2 linked regions of the Archangium primigenium genome follow. The protein of the gene in region 2 interacts with the protein of the main gene of each other region in a pairwise test. Links are inferred from orthologs where the notes say so. Each region holds a gene or a part of one and is shown on either strand. Other genes may lie near its edges.

Region 1 (7,886 bases), 3.6 Mb from region 2 along the record:
GCTGGCGGCGGCGCCCTGGTGGGACACGGTGGCGTCGCAGCTCTACTCGGCGCTCGTGTCCGGCCGGTTCATCAGCCTGTTCTCGTTCCTCTTCGGCCTGGGCTTCTCCGTGCAGTTGCTCCGCGCCCAGGCCCGAGGCACCTCCATCAACCGCCTCTACGCGCGGCGCCTGGGGGTGATGCTGCTCATCGGCGGCGTGCACCTCACGGCGCTCTGGTACGGCGACATCCTCACCACCTACGCCACGGTGGGCTTCCTGCTGCTGCTCTTCCAGGGGCTGTCGGACCGGGCGCTCTTGCGCTGGGCGCTGGTGCTCATCTTCGTGGTGCCGCTCGTCATCGCCAGCGCCATGCGGTGGCTGCCGCCCCTGTTCTCGGGCACGCCGGGCGGCGCGAGCGAGGCGGCGCGGGCGTCCCTGGCCCAGAGCGAGGCCGTCCGGCTGGAGCTGGGCCGCGTCTTCAAGACGGGCGGCTACCTGGAGGTGGTGCGCGCCAACGCGTCGTTCTTCTTCGGCGAGTTCATCCGCCGCATCCCCCCCATGCTCAGCGCGCTCTTCGGGCGCTTCCTGCTGGGCTTCCTCGCGGGCCGGCTGCGGCTGTTCCACGACGCGGACCAGCACCTGCCCTTCTTCCGCAAGCTGCTGCGCTGGAGCCTGGGGCTGGGCGGCGCCGCCAGCGTGGCCATCCTCGTGGTCAACCACCTGGTGCGCCAGAAGGTGCTCCTGCCGCACGGCGCCTTCCAGTTGTTCCTGATGCCGGTGCGCCAGCTCGCCGAGCTGGGCATGGCCGCCGCCTATGCCTCGGCGCTCGTGCTGCTCCTCCAGCGCGAGACCTGGGCCCGGGCCCTGCGGGTGCTCGCCCCGGTGGGCCGCATGGCGCTCACGAACTACCTGTGTCAGAGCGTGCTGAGCATCGTCATCTATTACGGCCTGGGCCTGGGGCTCATGGGACAGGTGAAGCCCGCGGCGTGCATCGCCCTCACGCTCGGGCTGTTCTCGCTTCAAATCGGGTTCAGCCACTGGTGGCTCGCCCGCTTCCGCTTCGGTCCCGCCGAGTGGCTGTGGCGCTCGCTCACGTACGGCAAGGCCCAGCCCATGCGGCGCGAATCCGTGCTCGGCGCGGCGGCCCACTGAGGCCTCGGGCCGGTGGGCCCTCCCCACCTGACTTCCCATGTCCACCCTTCCAACGTGACTTCGGGCGTCCACCGGGTGTAGAGGAGGGCCATGTGCCCGTCCGCTCCGCCGCGCCGCGCCCGCCGGGACCCGGCGCCCCCGCCCCCGGGCGTGAGAGCCCGACGGGCCCTACCTCCCGCCTCCTTCACCGTCTCGGGCCGCCCCGCTACCACGCGCCTCAACTTGACCCACAGTGCAAGCCACTGCTACTTTCTCCGTGAGAACGACTTTTCCTGGTTTGAGCGGGAAAGCCTGTCGCAGGGGACCCAGCATGGCGCGGCCGACATGAAGACCGGAGCGACGGGCCGACGACGTGCCCTGTGGGCGGTGCTGGGACTGCTCGGCGGTCTGGAAGGCTGCGCCAGCAATCCGCACGTGAAGGTGCAGCGCATGGACAACGGGCTGCTCCGGGTCGAGGGCCCGCTCGCGGGACCCTTCGCCAAACTCGAGGCCCTGGCGGCCAACGCCTGTGAGCTGATGACCCACGAGCCCGGCGCGTCCAACGGGGTGCACGGCTCCGAGTACTGCGCCCTGTACTACTACTCGCCCGGGGAGAAGGCGTACTTCCTGAGCTACCTGTCGGACATCAAGAGCAGCCTCAACTCGGAGACGAAGAGCTGCGAGCTGCCGCGCACGGTCGAGGATCCCCAGCACCCGGATGGCATCGTGCTGGGCGGCGTGCACACCCACCCGCACAACCGGCGCCTGTCGCGGCGGGACCTGGGCATCACGGCCATCTGGAACCCCACCCGCTTCACCGACCAAAGCACCGGCCAGGTCTTCGACCGCAACCTGCTGATGTTCTTCCGGGAGAAGACGGGCGAGTGCCGGGCCTACACGTACAACAACTTCTCGCGCCTGGTGTCCGCCCTGCGCGAGGGCGTCTGGGTGCCCATCGCCCAGGTCACCAACGACTCGGGCGACCTGGAGATGTTCGCGGGGAAGGACTGGCTGCCATGAGATCGCTCCTCCCCGTCCTGCTCGCGTGCGCCGGGTTGCTGAGCGGCTGCGGCTACTTCGGCTACTACCGCCACACCCCGGCCGAGCGCGCCTCGCCCGAGGAGGCCGCCGCGGTGCGCTTCCCCGACTCCCTGGAGACGGGCGTGCGGCTCACCGGGCCGATGATGGCCGCGCTCAAGGTGGCCATGGACGACTACCGTCCGCCCGGCATCCGCCCGGAGAAGCTCACGCCCCCGGACAGCTGTCTGGCCCGCTGGGAGTCCATCCAGACGACCGTGCTCCAGGTGAGCGAGACGCTCTTCTTCGTGGAGTTCGTGCCGGACCTGCGCGCCTGCGGTCCGGGCTACATCGTGCTCGACGCCGGGGCCACCTACGCCCTCGACGGCCAGGGGCGCATCCTCGGCCGGGAGTAGCGGAAACAGGGCATTTCCCGGCGGCCCCCCGGGGACCGGGCGCCCCGCGGCATGACGCGGCGCGCGGCGGGCCCGGCGGTGTGGTAGTCACCAAGCCGTGAGCCCCTCCCTTTCGTTCGTCATCCCCTACGGCCCCCGGTCCGCGTCCGCCGCCTCGCGCTTCGCCCATGCGCTCGCCCACCGCGAGGGAACCGAGGTGGTGCTCGTCGGCGAGGGCGCCGTGGACGCCCCCCGCGCGCCCAACGTGCACGTGCTGTCGGGGCCCGCCGGCAAGGGCGCCGCCATCCGCGCCGCGCTCGGCCGGGTGACGGGGAGCATCACCGTGCTGCAGGACGCGGATCCGGCCTACTCCCTGGAGGCCTGCGACGCCCTGTGCCAGCCCATCCGCGAGGACCGGGCGGACGCGGTGTTCGGGGACCGCTCCCGGGCGGGGCTCGACCCGACCCTGCTGGCCGAGCGGGCCATGGGCCACGTCACGCGCTTCGTGACGGACGTGTCGCTCGCCGATCCGCTCTGTGGCCAGCGCGCCTTTCGCACCGAGGCGCTCAAGTCCGTGGCGCTCACCAGCGAGGACGACGCGGTGGACGCGGAGATCGTCGTGAAGCTGGCGGCGCAGCTCTACCGGCTGGCGGAAGTGCCCGTGGGCCTGGAGACGACGCCGAGCCGGCCGCTGGCCTCGCAGGTGTCGCGGCTGCGCACGCTCATGCGCTACGCCACGGTGCGCGACGACGCGGACAACCAGCACGAGGGCTACACCACGCTCGAGCGCATGGACGGGGCAAGCAACTACAACGCCTGGCTGGGCCAGCGCTTCAGCGAGCACCTGGGCCGGCGCGTGCTGGAGATCGGCGCGGGCATCGGCACCATCACCGAGAAGCTGGAGCCGGGGCTCGAGCTGCTCATCGCGCTCGAGGTGGAGCGCTTCTACGTGGACCGCCTGCGCAACAAGTTCCGGGGCAAGCCGCACGTGCGGCCCTACCTGTCGGACGTGGCGCTCGCGGACTGGGAGTCGCTCCAGCGCGAGCGCCTGGACACCATCGTGCTGTCCAACGTGCTGGAGCACATCCCGGACGATGCCTCGGCGGTGCGCCGCTTCCGGCAGATCCTCCCCGAGGGCGGCCGGGTGGTGGTGCTCGTGCCCGCCCTGCCCCAGCTCTTCGGCGCCATCGACGAGGCGGTGGGCCACCACCGGCGCTACACCCGGGACACCCTGCGCCAGGTGCTCGAGGGCAACGGCTTCGCGCTCGAGCGCATGGAGTGGATGAACCTGGTGGGCATCCCCGGCTGGTTCATGAACAGCCGGGTGATGCGCCGCCGCTCGGTGCCCAAGTTCCAGCTCAAGGTCTATGACCGGTTCGCTCCCCTGTTCGCCCGGACGGAGAGCCGGGTGAAGCTGCCGGTGGGAATGAGCCTCTTCGCCGTGGCGCGCGCCACGGGAGGTACCCCGTGAAGAAGATCGAAGCCATCATCAAGCCCTTCAAGCTGGACGACGTGAAGGACGCGCTGCAGGAGCTGGGCGTGCACGGCCTCACCGCCATGGAGGTCAAGGGCTACGGCCGGCAGAAGGGCCACACGGAGCTCTACAAGGGCGCCGAGTACACCGTGGACTTCCAGCCCAAGATGAAGGTGGAGGTGGTGGTGGACGACGACCGGGTGGAGGCGGTGGTGGAGGCCATCGTGCGGGTGGCACGCTCGGGCGCCGAGGGGAAGATGGGTGACGGAAAGATTTTTGTCCTGCCGGTGGACGAGGCCGTGCGCATCCGCACCGGGGAGCGCGGCAGCGACGCGCTGTAGTCCCGTCCCCGCCGTCCCCACATTTCGTCCAGGCCCGCGCTTGCCCTATCGTTGCGCCGTCCACGCTGTTTCCCAGCCGGTGCCCTGGAGGTTGTCCGCATGAAGTCGCGCTTCGCCCTGTTGCTCAGCCTGTCGCTCGCCGCCGTCGTCCACGCCGAGGAGGAGACCGCCGCCGAGACGTGGACGGCCAAGTGCAAGTCCTGCCATGGCGGGGACGGCAAGGGGCAGACCCAGATGGGCAAGAAGGAAGCCATCGACGACCTCTCCCTGCCCTCCTGGCAGTCCGCCCACGATGACGCGGCCATCCGCCAGGTGATCGCCGAGGGCTCGCCCAAGAACAAGAAGATGAAGGCCTACAAGGACAAGTTGAGCGACAAGCAGATCGATGCCCTCGTGGCCTACGTCCGCACGCTCAAGAAGGGCTAGCGCCTCCCCCCAGGGCGTGAATATTCCCTGGGGCCCCGCGTCTCGCGGGCAGGAGGCATCCCCCGAATGCGCGTCCTCACCTTCGTTCTCGCCACCTTCCTCGTCCTGGTTTGCGCCACGCGTCCGCCTGCCCGCCTGTCCTCCACCCAGGACCCGGCGGCCACCGCCGAGTCCCTCCGGCCCAAGGACGGCAAGGGGGACGGCGGCTCGGACGACGACGACGAGGATTACCGGATCGCCGGGGGGTACGAGCAGTCGACCGCTCGCCGTCCGGGGTGACCTCCACCCACCAGACGTCGCGCTCTTCCGTTGACCCCTCGGGGTCGCGCTCCTAATTACCCGGAGGCGCCTTCACGCGCCTCCGGATGGACACTCCTTTCTCTCAGAAGCTCGATGTGGGGGCGCAGCGCTCACCCCCGGTGGCCGGTGACCCCGTCGCCCGCGTCCTCGAGGCCTTGCGCGTCGGGCACCGCGTGCGCACCCAGGGACTCCAAGGCGCCGCGCGTGGCTATGCGCTCGCCCAGTTGCAGCGCACCCTGAAGGCCCCGCTCGTCTGTGTGGCGCCGGACGAGGAGGCCGCGGACGCGCTCGCCCATGACCTGGCCTTCTTCCTGGGCGGCAAGGGCACGCCGCGCGAGCCCCGGGTGCTGCGTGTGCCCGCGGACGAGGTGCTGCCCTATGACGAACTGTCGCCGGATGGCGAGGTCGTCGCGGACCGGCTCGGCGCGCTCTTCCACCTGACCCAGGGCACGCGCTGTCCGGCGGTGGTGGTGTCCGTGCGGGGCCTGCTGCGCAAGGTGCTGCCCCCCGCGGTGATGAAGTCCCTGTCCGAGCGGCTCACCGTGGGACAGGACTTCGATCGCGACGAGGTCGCCCGCCGGCTCACCCACATGGGCTACACGAGCAGTCCGCTCGTGGAGGACCTGGGGACGTTCTCCGTGCGGGGCGGGCTCATCGACGTCTTCAGCCCGCTGTACGAGAAGCCCGTGCGCATCGAGTTCTTCGGGGACACGGTCGAGTCCATCCGCGTCTTCGATCCGGAGAGCCAGCGCACCGTGGACTCGCTGCAGGAGATCATCCTCCTGCCCGCGCGCGAGGTCATCTTCTCCGAGGTGACGCGCGGGCACGCCGAGACGGCCGCGCGCGCCCTGGCCGACCGCATCAACCTGCCCACCTCCAAGCTGCGCGAGTACCTGGACGCGCTCCAGGAGGGGCTGTCCGGCTTCGGGCTGGAGGGGCTCTTGCCGGGCTTCTTCCCCGAGGGCCTGGGCACGCTGTTCGACTACCTGGCGCCCTGGCACGAGTCGCCCCTGTTCTACCTGGACGATCCGCTGGGCATCGAGCGCGCCGCCGAGGACCTGTGGGCGGAGATCTCCCGCGGGGCCCAGGCGGCCACCGAGCGGCAGGACCTCACCTTCCCCGCCGAGGACCACTTCCTCACCCTGGAGCGGGCGCAGCAGCGGCTGGGCGCGTTCCGGCTCATGGAGGGCGGCGGCCTGTCGCTGTCCCAGGGCGAGCCGCCGGTGCTCTTTCCCTACGCCACCACCCAGGACGTGCGCGAGGCCATCCTCGCCCACCACGGCGAGGAGGGCGCGCTCACGCCACTCATCGAGCGGCTGCGCGCCTGGCGCGACCACCGCGTGCCCTGCGCCGTGGCGTGCGGCACCGCGGGCCAGGCGGACCGGCTCAAGCGCCTGCTGCTCGACCGGGACGTGATGGCGCGCGTGCAGCCCGGGCCCCTCGCGGACGTCTCGCGCCTGTACGAGCCGAGCGTGACCGTGCACCTGTTCACGGGGGAGATCAGCCACGGCTTCGTGGACCCGCACGGGCTCGCGCTGCTGTCGGACGAGGAGATCTTCGGCGCCCGCTCGCGCCGCCGCGCCCGACGCTCCAAGAGCCTGGATGCCTTCGCCGCGGGCTTCAAGGATCTCAAGGAAGGCGACCTCATCGTCCACACCGACTTCGGCATCGGCCGCTACTCGGGCCTGACGAAGATGCAGGTCAACGGCGTGCCCGGTGACTTCCTGGTGCTCGAGTACGCGGGCAAGGACAAGGTGTACCTGCCGGTGGGCCGCATGCGGCTCATCCAGAAGTTCACCGGCGGCGATCCCACCCAGGTGACGCTGGACAAGCTGGGCACCACGTCCTGGGAGAAGACGAAGAAGAAGGTCAAGGAGCAGCTGCTCAAGATGGCCGCGGAGCTGCTCAACATCGCCGCGGCGCGCCGCGCCCACCCGGGCCACGCCTTCAGCGCGCCGGACCGGTACTACGCCCAGTTCGAGGCGGACTTCGAGTTCGAGGAGACGCCCGACCAGGCCAAGGCGATCGAGGACGTGCTCGCGGACATGCAGAAGACCCAGCCCATGGACCGGCTCGTCTGCGGCGACGTGGGCTACGGCAAGACGGAGGTGGCCATGCGCGCCGCCTTCAAGGCCACGCTGGACAGGAAGCAGGTGGCGGTGCTGGTGCCCACCACGGTGCTCGCCCAGCAGCACTACCTGTCCTTCAAGCGGCGCTTCAAGGACTACCCCGTCACGGTGGAGGTGCTCTCCGGGCTCAAGAAGCCCCAGGAGGCGCGCGAGCTGCTCAAGCGCGCCAAGGAGGGCAAGGTGGACGTGCTCATCGGCACCCACAAGCTGCTCGGCGGCGACGTGGCCTTCAAGGACCTGGGCCTGCTCGTGGTGGACGAGGAGCAGCGCTTCGGCGTGAAGCACAAGGAGCAGATCAAGAAGCTGCGCTCGCAGGTGGACGTGCTCACCCTGTCCGCCACGCCCATTCCCCGCACGCTGCACATGGCCATGTCCGGCGTGCGCGAGATGAGCATCATCGCCACCCCGCCCCAGGACCGGCGCGCCATCCGCACCTTCGTGATGAAGTTCGATCCGCCCGCCATCAAGGAGGCCATCGAGCGCGAGGTGGCCCGCGGCGGCCAGGTCTTCTTCGTGCACAACCGCGTGGAGTCCATCCCCGCCATGGAGACGCGGCTGCGCGAGCTCGTGCCGAACGTCTCCATCGGCGTGGCCCACGGGCAGATGGGCGAGGGGCAGCTGGAGAAGGTGATGCTCGAGTTCACCGAGAAGAAGTTCCAGATGCTCCTGTGCACGAGCATCATCGAGAGCGGC
Region 2 (8,072 bases):
GGGCGCCTCCACGAGCCAGAGGGCCTGGAGCAGCAAGGCCTCGAGCAAGAACTCCGGGCTGTCCAGGCCGTAGTGGGGGCCGGTGGTGAGCACCACCACGGGCGCCCGGGGATTGCCCAGCCCCACCGACCAGGGGTTGAGCAGCTCCAGATGGCCCCCGCCGCGAGCGAAGGGCGCCTGGGGAATCTGGAGGTCCTGGGCGGACAGGTGGCCGGTCCGAAAGACGCGCTCCAGGGCCTGGGACACGGCGCGTGCCACCTCCCGAAACGCCAGGTCCTGGGGGGACCGGGAGGCGTGACGGCTCCGCTCCTGGAGGTGCGCCGAGTACCGACGGGCACCGGCCTCGACCACGGAGAGATACGAGGGCCCGCGTCCGCCATCCATGCGCGGACGATAGGGGATTTGTCGTCTCGGCAGGGCACCCCGCCGGAGGGGCGAGCAGGTAGGCGGGGAATCCCTGGAATGTCAGATATCAGGCCTACACTCGAAGTACATGCCCCCACACATTCGACTCCGAATCACTGGAGCCGCCCTGGAGGGCGGTGCAGCGGAGGGTGGAAGCCATGCCGAGTGGGCTGCGGAGCTGGGGATGTGTCCTGGGGTTGCTGGCGGTGGCGTGCGGTTCGGGCTCGGAGCCCGAGATGGCGAACAAGGCGCCGGTGGCCCCTGAAGAGGTGCCCGCGGTGCCGGAGCAGTCCGACGCCAAGGTCCTGTTTCGCTGGAGCGAGATCCTGCCCGGCTCGCAGTGCGCGGCGGGTGGCACGACGGTCGAGTCCGGCGCGGACGTGGACGCCAACGGCACGCTGGACGATGCCGAGGTGACGCAGACCTCGTCCTCCTGCCACGGCACCATCCACACCGAGGCGGTGGCGGGAAGCCAGGTGCTCCTGCGGCTCGATCCCGAGCCCATCGGCACGCAATGCACCTACGGAGGCACCAAGGTGCGCAATGGCCTCGACGACAACGGCAACGGAGTGTTGGAGGAGGACGAGGTCGTGCAGACCCAGTTCGTCTGTTCCTCCGTCCCACCCTATCCGAGCAACTGGGCGGCCTCGTCTCTGTATGGAATCCCTTCAGGAACGCTCCCTGTCGGTGTCTGGCACCCCACGGGCAGGAAGACCACGATCTTCAAGGTGAATTCAGCCTCTCGATTGAAGATCACGGTGTCGGACAACTTCGCGACCGGCATTTCAACCAATGGAGGCCAAGGGACCTACGAAGTCAGGATGAACGGCGGCAGGATGACGCCCGCGTGCTACCAAGCCCAGTACAGTTGGAATGCCTCCGGCTGGGCGAACAACTACCAGTTTCCTTTTTCGACCGTCTGCCTCACGGATGTGCTTCCAGCGGGATTGTATGAATTCGACACGTGGGCCCAGGCGCATGTGGGTCAGGCAGTAGTTGGCAATGGCGTGAGCCAGCCCCTTCTCCTCGTGGAGGAACTCCAGCCCACCAGCAATTACGGGCACTCACAGACAGGAGCTGCCTTCTCGACGACGAGCACGTCGTTCCAGCGCGCCTCTGGTCGAACAGTTTTTTTCACCAAGCAGAGCCCAGGGACATTGCTCAAGGTGACTCTCGCGGACACCCTTAGCGTCGGGTACAAGCAGAACGGAGGCTTGGGCACCGTCATGGTCCGATTGGACGACGTCGATACGTCGTGCGTCACCGGCAAGTACGATGCGCAAGGGACAGGTGGAAACCTTATTCATCCTTTTGTCATGACCTGTGTGTTGCCCAATGTTTCTACGGGTAGTCATAACCTCAGTGTCTGGGCCAGAGCGGACTCGGGTGGCGCGATCCAACTGGGATGGGGCCGGTCCGCTCCACTCCTCATGGTGGAGGAACTGATCAACCAAAATATCTCTTACACTACCGCGTCTGGGGTAAGTGGCGAGATTGGCGGCGCCTGGTCAGGCGTTGGCGGAGGCCGGTGGCTGAGCCACACCGTGACATCTCCCGAGAAGACGTTGAGGGTGACGTACTCGGATACCTTCCGATCCGCGCTGGGATGTAATGGCCGATGGGGCTACTTCCAACTCTATGTCGACAACCAGCCGGTGGGATGTGGCAATGGCCAGTTCGCGTACAACGCAGAGGCCAACCAGAACCATTATCACCCCATCAATCAGGTGTGCCTGGTGAAGAATTTGCCTCCAGGGCCCCATACCTTCTCCATCTGGTCGACGACGCGCTATGACGGAGACGGAACGATCTGTGGCACCAACTATTTTGGATGGCTCCGGGGCCAGTCCCTGCTGATGCTGGAAGAGCTGCCGTAGTCCCGTACCCGGCCCCGAGCGCCAGCCTCCAGGACTGAACGTCCCCGAGGAACTGGCGCTTGGGGCCTCGCCGTTCCTGGGACATGGTCGCGGGGCCATGAGCCTTCCGCCCGTCCCGCCGCCGCCGCCGGCGACCCACCGTGAAACCCTCGGCTCGCTGCCCGTGTTCACCCCGGGCGGGCCCGAGACCCGGCGGACCCGGGCCCGGGAGTTCCTGCGCGAGGCCCGCGCCCATGCCGAGGCCTTCCACCGGGGCGGCGCCGCGGGCCTCTCCACCAGCCGTCTGCTCGCCGCCGCCACCGACGCGCTCGTCCAGGGCCTCTTCACCGAGCTGTCCGCCGAGCTTCAGGCGCCCCCGGGCCTCGCGCTCGCCGCCCTGGGCTCCTATGGCCGCCGGGAGCTGTCCCCTCACTCGGACCTGGATCTGCTCCTGCTCAGGCCCTGGTCCGTCCCCGAGGCCGCCGCCGCGCCGCTCGCCCAGGCCTTCTCCACGCTCCTGTGGGACATCAAGTGCGCCGTGGGCTGGAGCACCCGCTCGCCCGAGGAGTGTCTGCGCGCCGCCGACGAGGACCAGACCATCCGCACCGCGCTGCTCGATGCGCGCTTCGTCGCCGGGGACGCCACCGCCTGTGATGTCTTCAACCGCGACGTGCTGCCGGATCTGCTCTCGCACCAGGCCGACACGTACATCCAGGAGAAGGCCCGGGAGCTGCGCGCCCGCCGCGAGAAGTTCGGTGACTCCGTCTTCCTGCTCGAGCCCAACATCAAGCAAGGGGAGGGGGGTCTGCGCGATCTAGAGACCGCGCTGTGGATCGCCCGGGTGCGCTTCCATGCCCGGGGTCTCACCGGACTGCTCCAGCAGTCGCTCCTGCCCGCCGCCGAGGTGGCCCGGCTCAAGGCCGCGCGCGATTTCCTCCTGCGCATCCGCCACCACCTGCACTTCCTGCGCGGGCGCAAGGAGGACCGGCTCACGTTCGATCTCCAGGAGGAGGTGGCGCGCTTCCTCGGCTACCCCGAGGGCCCCGTGCTGCCCGTGGAGGCCTTCATGCGCGACGACTACCTCGCCGCGAGCGCCATCCGCCAGGCCGTGGACGCGCTCATCATCCGGTGCGAGGAGTTGAGCGCCGCGCGCCGCTCGACCCGCTTCTCCGAGCAGCCGCTCGGGCCGTTCCAGGCCCTCCACGGCAAGCTCACCCTGGCGGACCCGGGCCGCTTCACCCGCGAGCCCGCCACGCTGCTCGACTTCATGCGCACCGCCGAGGAGCACGGCCTGCCCTTGCACTCCGAGGCCCGCGTCCAGGCCTCCCTGGCCGTGCCCGCGCTCGAGGCCGCGCGCGCCACGCCCGCCGTGCTCGCCGCCTTCCGCGCCTTCTTCGCCCGGCCCGGCACCCGGGGCGAGCGCCTCTTCGAGCTGCATGATCTGGGCCTGCTCGGTGCGGTGGTGCCCGAGTTCGGCCGCGTCACCGCGCACCACCAACACGACCTGTACCATGTGTACACCGTGGACGTGCACACGCTGTTCGCCCTGCGCCGACTCTACACGCTGCGCGCCGGAGAGCTCGTGGAGACCGAGCCGGAGCTGTCCCGCGAGATGCGCGAGCTGACGGATCCCTTCCCGCTCTACCTCGGCATGCTCCTGCACGACGCGGGCAAGGGCATGGGGGGCGATCACTCGGAGAAGGGCCGGGTGCTCATGGTGGCGCTCGGCGAGCGGCTGGGCCTGACCGCGCGGCAGCGCGAGGTGGCCGAGTTCCTCGTCCTGGAGCACCTGACGATGAGCCACACCGCGCAGCGGCGCGACCTGAGTGATCCCGCGCTCATCGCGGACTTCGCCCGGCGGGTGGGGGACGTGGAGAAGCTCACCTGCCTCTACCTGCTCACCTGGGCGGACATCAGCTCGGTGGGGCCGCGCATGTGGACGGCGTGGAAGGCGCAGCTCCTGCGCGAGCTGTATGACAAGACCCGCGCCCACCTGCTCGGCCGCGAGCCCATGGGAGGGCGCCAAGTGCGCGAGCGCTTCCACGCCCGATGGGCCCAGGTGTCCGGTGAGGCCCGGGCGCGGGAGCTCGCGGAGGTGATGCCCGAGCGCTACTTCCTGGGCACGGATCCCGCGCGCGCCGTGCTCCACGGACGGCTCCTGGCCCGGGCCCGGCGTCAGCCCCTGGCCGCCGCCCTGCGCCACCACCCGGACGCGGGCTCGAGCGAGCTCACCCTCGCGGCCCCGGACAGGCCCGGTCTGCTCGCGCTGCTCGCCGGGGTGCTGTCCGTGCACCGCATCGACATCCTCTCCGCGCGCATCGTCTCCACGGCGGATGGGCTCGCCCTGGATGTCTTCGACGTGCGTCCGCCCCAGGGGCCGCGCCTGGATCGCCCGCGCTGGCGCCAGGCCCGGGCGGATCTCCTGCGGGTGCTCCGGGGCGACCTGACCCTGGAGGCGCTGATGAACCGCCGCCGTCCGGGCGCGCTGCCCAAGCGGCACCTGCCGCCCGTGTCCCCGCGCATCACCCTGGACAACCGCGCCTCGCGCGACTTCACCGTGGTGGACGTGGTGGCGTTGGATCAGGTGGGCCTGTTGCATGCCCTGGCCTCGGCGCTCACCCGCTCGGGCGCGAGCATCGCCCTGGCCAAGGTGTCCACCGAGGCCCACCGCGCCATGGACTCGTTCTACGTCACCCAGGCGGGCGCGCGGCTGGAGGCGCCCGCGGAGCAGGCGGCGCTCGTGGCCACGCTCACCGAGGCGGTGGACGCGCTCGCGTCACGCTGAGGCTCACGGCGCGGGCGGCGGCGTGTCCTGGACGGCCGAGAGCACGGGCACCGGGGTCACCGCCACGCGGGGCGGCACGGGCGCCGGGGCGGGTTCCCCTTCGTCTTCGGGCGCCTGGTTGATCTCCTGGAAGATGCGGCGGCCGAGCACCGCGCCCAGCACGAGCGAAATCACCATGCCCACGCCCGAGGCCACCGTCGTCCAGGTGCGGCCCTGGGCGAGCCCGCTGCCGAACGAGGCGGTGAGCAGGGTGCCGGGGACGGTGCCGATGAGCACGCCGAGCACCACCGGCCAGAAGCGCGCCCCGGAGGCCGCCGCGGCGATGATCATCACGTCGGTGGGCAAGAGCGGATTGATACAGGTGAGCAGGGCGAACTTGAAGCCGTGCTTGCGCGCCGCGCGGGTGATGGCCGGGTAGCGCGGGCCCGCCAGGCGGCGCATCAAGCGCGTGCCCAGTCGGCGGGCCAGCAGGAAGAGGAGCGCCGAGGAGAGGAAGCTGCCAATCAGGCAATAGAGCGACGCCGCGGGGCCGCCGAAGACCATGCCGCCCACGGCGGTGAAGAGCTGGCCCGGCAGCAGCACGAGGGGCCGCAGGGCCAGGGCGAGCACGAAGAAGGCGGGAGCCCAGGGGCCGAGCGGCTTGAGGAATGCGCGCAGCTCTTCCTGGTTGACCACATCGGGACCGAGCAGGCGCAGCGTGGTCAGTCCCAGGACCGACAGCAGCACCGGCGCCAACACCTTGAGCCAGACCTTGCCCCGACCCTGCCCACCGTCCGCCACGCCTACCTCCCCGCCGTGATCGCCGGGAAAAGTGCGACATCTATCGGGAATCGGCAACGCGACCTGGTGTGTTGTGAACAATGAAGCATCCGGGCGGGCAGGCCGTAGTCTCGCACGCACGGACAGCATTTTGTCCCAACCTCCCGGAATCATTGGGGTTTTGGGGGTGTTTCAGGGGGTGTGAACGGTTGCCGGAGTACAGAGCTTGCTTGCATCGGGGCGCCTCCGTCCCAAGGTTTCAAGCAAGGAGCACCCTCGTGGGGACGGGGAGAACGCAGGAGGAGACCGACATGCAACAGGACAAAGACAACAAGGGCAGCATGACCGTGGCTGAGGCGGGGCGTAAGGGTGGCGAGACGGTGCGCAACGAGCGCGGCCGCGAGTTCTACGAGACCATCGGCCGCAAGGGCGGCGCGACGGTGAAGGCCGAGCGCGGCCGCTCGTTCTACGAGGAGATCGGCCGCAAGGGCGGCGAGACCGTGAAGGCCGAGCGCGGCGCCAAGTTCTACGAGGAGATCGGCAAGAAGGGCGGCGATCGGGTGAAGGCGACCCGCGGGCCGAACTTCTACGAGGAGATTGGCCGCAAGGGTGGGCAGAAGGTGAAGAAGCTCATCGAGGAGGGCAAGCGCGCGGCCCGCGCGGCCATGGAGGCCCAGCAGCAGGGTGGTGCCGCCACCGCGGCCGCCGCGCCCGCCACGCCCGCGGCGAGCACCGAGGAGCAGGCCCCGGCCGCCGCCACGCCCGAGCCGGGCACGCCCGACACGGGCCGCACGGAGTAAGCGTGACGTGGGAGGGGGGACCGGGTAGACATCCGGGCCGTGTACCTCCTGATCACGCTACTGGACCATGTGGACCAGCCTGAACGCGCCATCCGGCGGCTGCGGGAGTTTGGAATTCCCGAGCCGCTGGTCGTTCGGGCCCGGAGTGCCGAGGCCACGCTGTCGGCCGAGGTGCCCGTCTTCGCCGGCCTGCGCGGACTCGTGCTGGGCGCGGACGAGGACCGGCTGATTTTCTTGAGTGTGCTGGACACGGGCTCCGCCGAGGAGGTGGAGCGGCTGGTGAGCCGGGTCCAGTTGGAGATGGACGCGGATGACCCACCCATGGGCCGCCTGGTGGCCCTGCCGGTGATCGGCGCCCCCCTGCATCGGCGGGGGTGACGGCGCGCGTCCGGCGGTGTAAGCACCCGAGCCGTGCAGGCGTTGCTCGTCCTACTCGCCATCGCGGCGCTCTCGCTGCTGGCCTCTGACCGACGGGTGTTGGACCCGGGCCGCTCGGCGGCGCTGGCCCAGCTCGCCGCCAGTGGTCTGCTCTTCCTCGCCCTGGGGGCGCTGGTGGGGCCGGACGCGCTGCGCATCTTCTCCCCGAAGGATCTGGTGGCCATGCAGCCCCTGCTGGCGCTCGGGCTGGGCGTGGCCGGGGTGAGCGTGGGGCTCAACCTGGAGCCCCGGCTCCTGCGGATGCTGCCGAAGGAAATCTACCTGGCGGCGCTCGCGCACTCGGGCACGGCCTTCCTGTGGGTGGCGCTCCCCCTGGCGGGGCCGTTGCTGTTCACCGCGGGGATGCCGGCCGGCGCGGTGGTGGGCGCGGTGGCGCTGCTGGGCGCGGCGGCGAGCCTGTCCTCGGGCCACTTCGCGGTGCTGGGCTACCGCACCGGGCGCATGGAGCGGCACCGGGGCCTGTCCGTGGCGCTGCTCACCATGCTGGACGACGTGGTGGGCCTGGGCGTGCTGATGATCGCGCTGTCCTTCGGGACCGCGGCGCTGCCGTGGGAGGGCTTGGGGCTCGTGGTGCTCACGCTGCTCCTGGGCGCGGTGTGCGGCGCGCTGCTCGCCTTCCTCATGCACGGGCTGAGTGACCTGGGCGAGCTGATGGCGGTGCTGCTCGGCGGGGTGGCGCTCGTGTCGGGGGCGGCGGCCTACCTGCGGATGTCCACGCTGTTGGCGGGCGTGGCGTGTGGGGCCACGCTCATCTGGGTGGGCGGCCGCGCGGTGCATCAGGCGGCGCGCGTGCTCGGGCGCTTCGAGCGGCCGGCGTATCTGCTGCTCATCTTCCTGGTGGGCGTGCACGTGCACACGCGCGACCTGATGGCGTGGGCCCTGCTGCCCGCGTACCTGGGCCTGCGCTTCCTCGGGAAGATCCTGGGGGGGGCGCTCGCCCAGCGGGTGGCGGGCCACCGGCTGTCCCTGCCGCCCCGGTTGGGCTACGCGCTCATCCCCCAGGGCGGGCTCGCGCTGTGCCTGGTGGCC

Evidence for each region.
Region 1: the proteins of glnD (region 2) and I3V78_RS36515 interact in binary tests that used the Escherichia coli proteins (3 or more experiments, as listed by UniProt). The link is inferred for Archangium primigenium from one-to-one orthologs.

What each region holds. Positions count from the first base shown.
Region 1 is NZ_JADWYI010000001.1:8,888,321-8,896,206, forward strand. The notes cover bases 2,665-5,664. They hold I3V78_RS36515 (P-II family nitrogen regulator), read left to right. Parts: upstream 2,665-3,990; coding sequence 3,991-4,338; downstream 4,339-5,664. Other genes in these bases: I3V78_RS36510 (methyltransferase domain-containing protein), read left to right, coding at 2,665-3,994; I3V78_RS36520 (c-type cytochrome), read left to right, coding at 4,438-4,764; I3V78_RS36525 (hypothetical protein), read left to right, coding at 4,831-5,043; mfd (transcription-repair coupling factor), read left to right, coding at 5,130-5,664. In the rest of the region: I3V78_RS36495 (DUF418 domain-containing protein), read left to right, coding at 1-1,132; I3V78_RS36500 (hypothetical protein), read left to right, coding at 1,457-2,131; I3V78_RS36505 (hypothetical protein), read left to right, coding at 2,128-2,544; more of I3V78_RS36510, read left to right, coding at 2,642-2,664; more of mfd, read left to right, coding at 5,665-7,886. UniProt on the Escherichia coli protein: P-II indirectly controls the transcription of the glutamine synthetase gene (glnA). P-II prevents NR-II-catalyzed conversion of NR-I to NR-I-phosphate, the transcriptional activator of GlnA. When P-II is uridylylated to P-II-UMP, these events are reversed.
Region 2 is NZ_JADWYI010000001.1:5,294,550-5,302,621, forward strand. What follows is about bases 2,061-5,246. They hold glnD ([protein-PII] uridylyltransferase), read left to right. Parts: upstream 2,061-2,379; coding sequence 2,380-5,046; downstream 5,047-5,246. Other genes in these bases: I3V78_RS21740 (DUF7151 family protein), read left to right, coding at 2,061-2,282; I3V78_RS21750 (TVP38/TMEM64 family protein), read right to left, coding at 5,050-5,246. Outside these bases: I3V78_RS21735 (hypothetical protein), read right to left, coding at 1-246; more of I3V78_RS21740, read left to right, coding at 642-2,060; more of I3V78_RS21750, read right to left, coding at 5,247-5,826; I3V78_RS21755 (general stress protein), read left to right, coding at 6,117-6,605; I3V78_RS21760 (hypothetical protein), read left to right, coding at 6,645-6,983; I3V78_RS21765 (cation:proton antiporter), read left to right, coding at 7,017-8,072.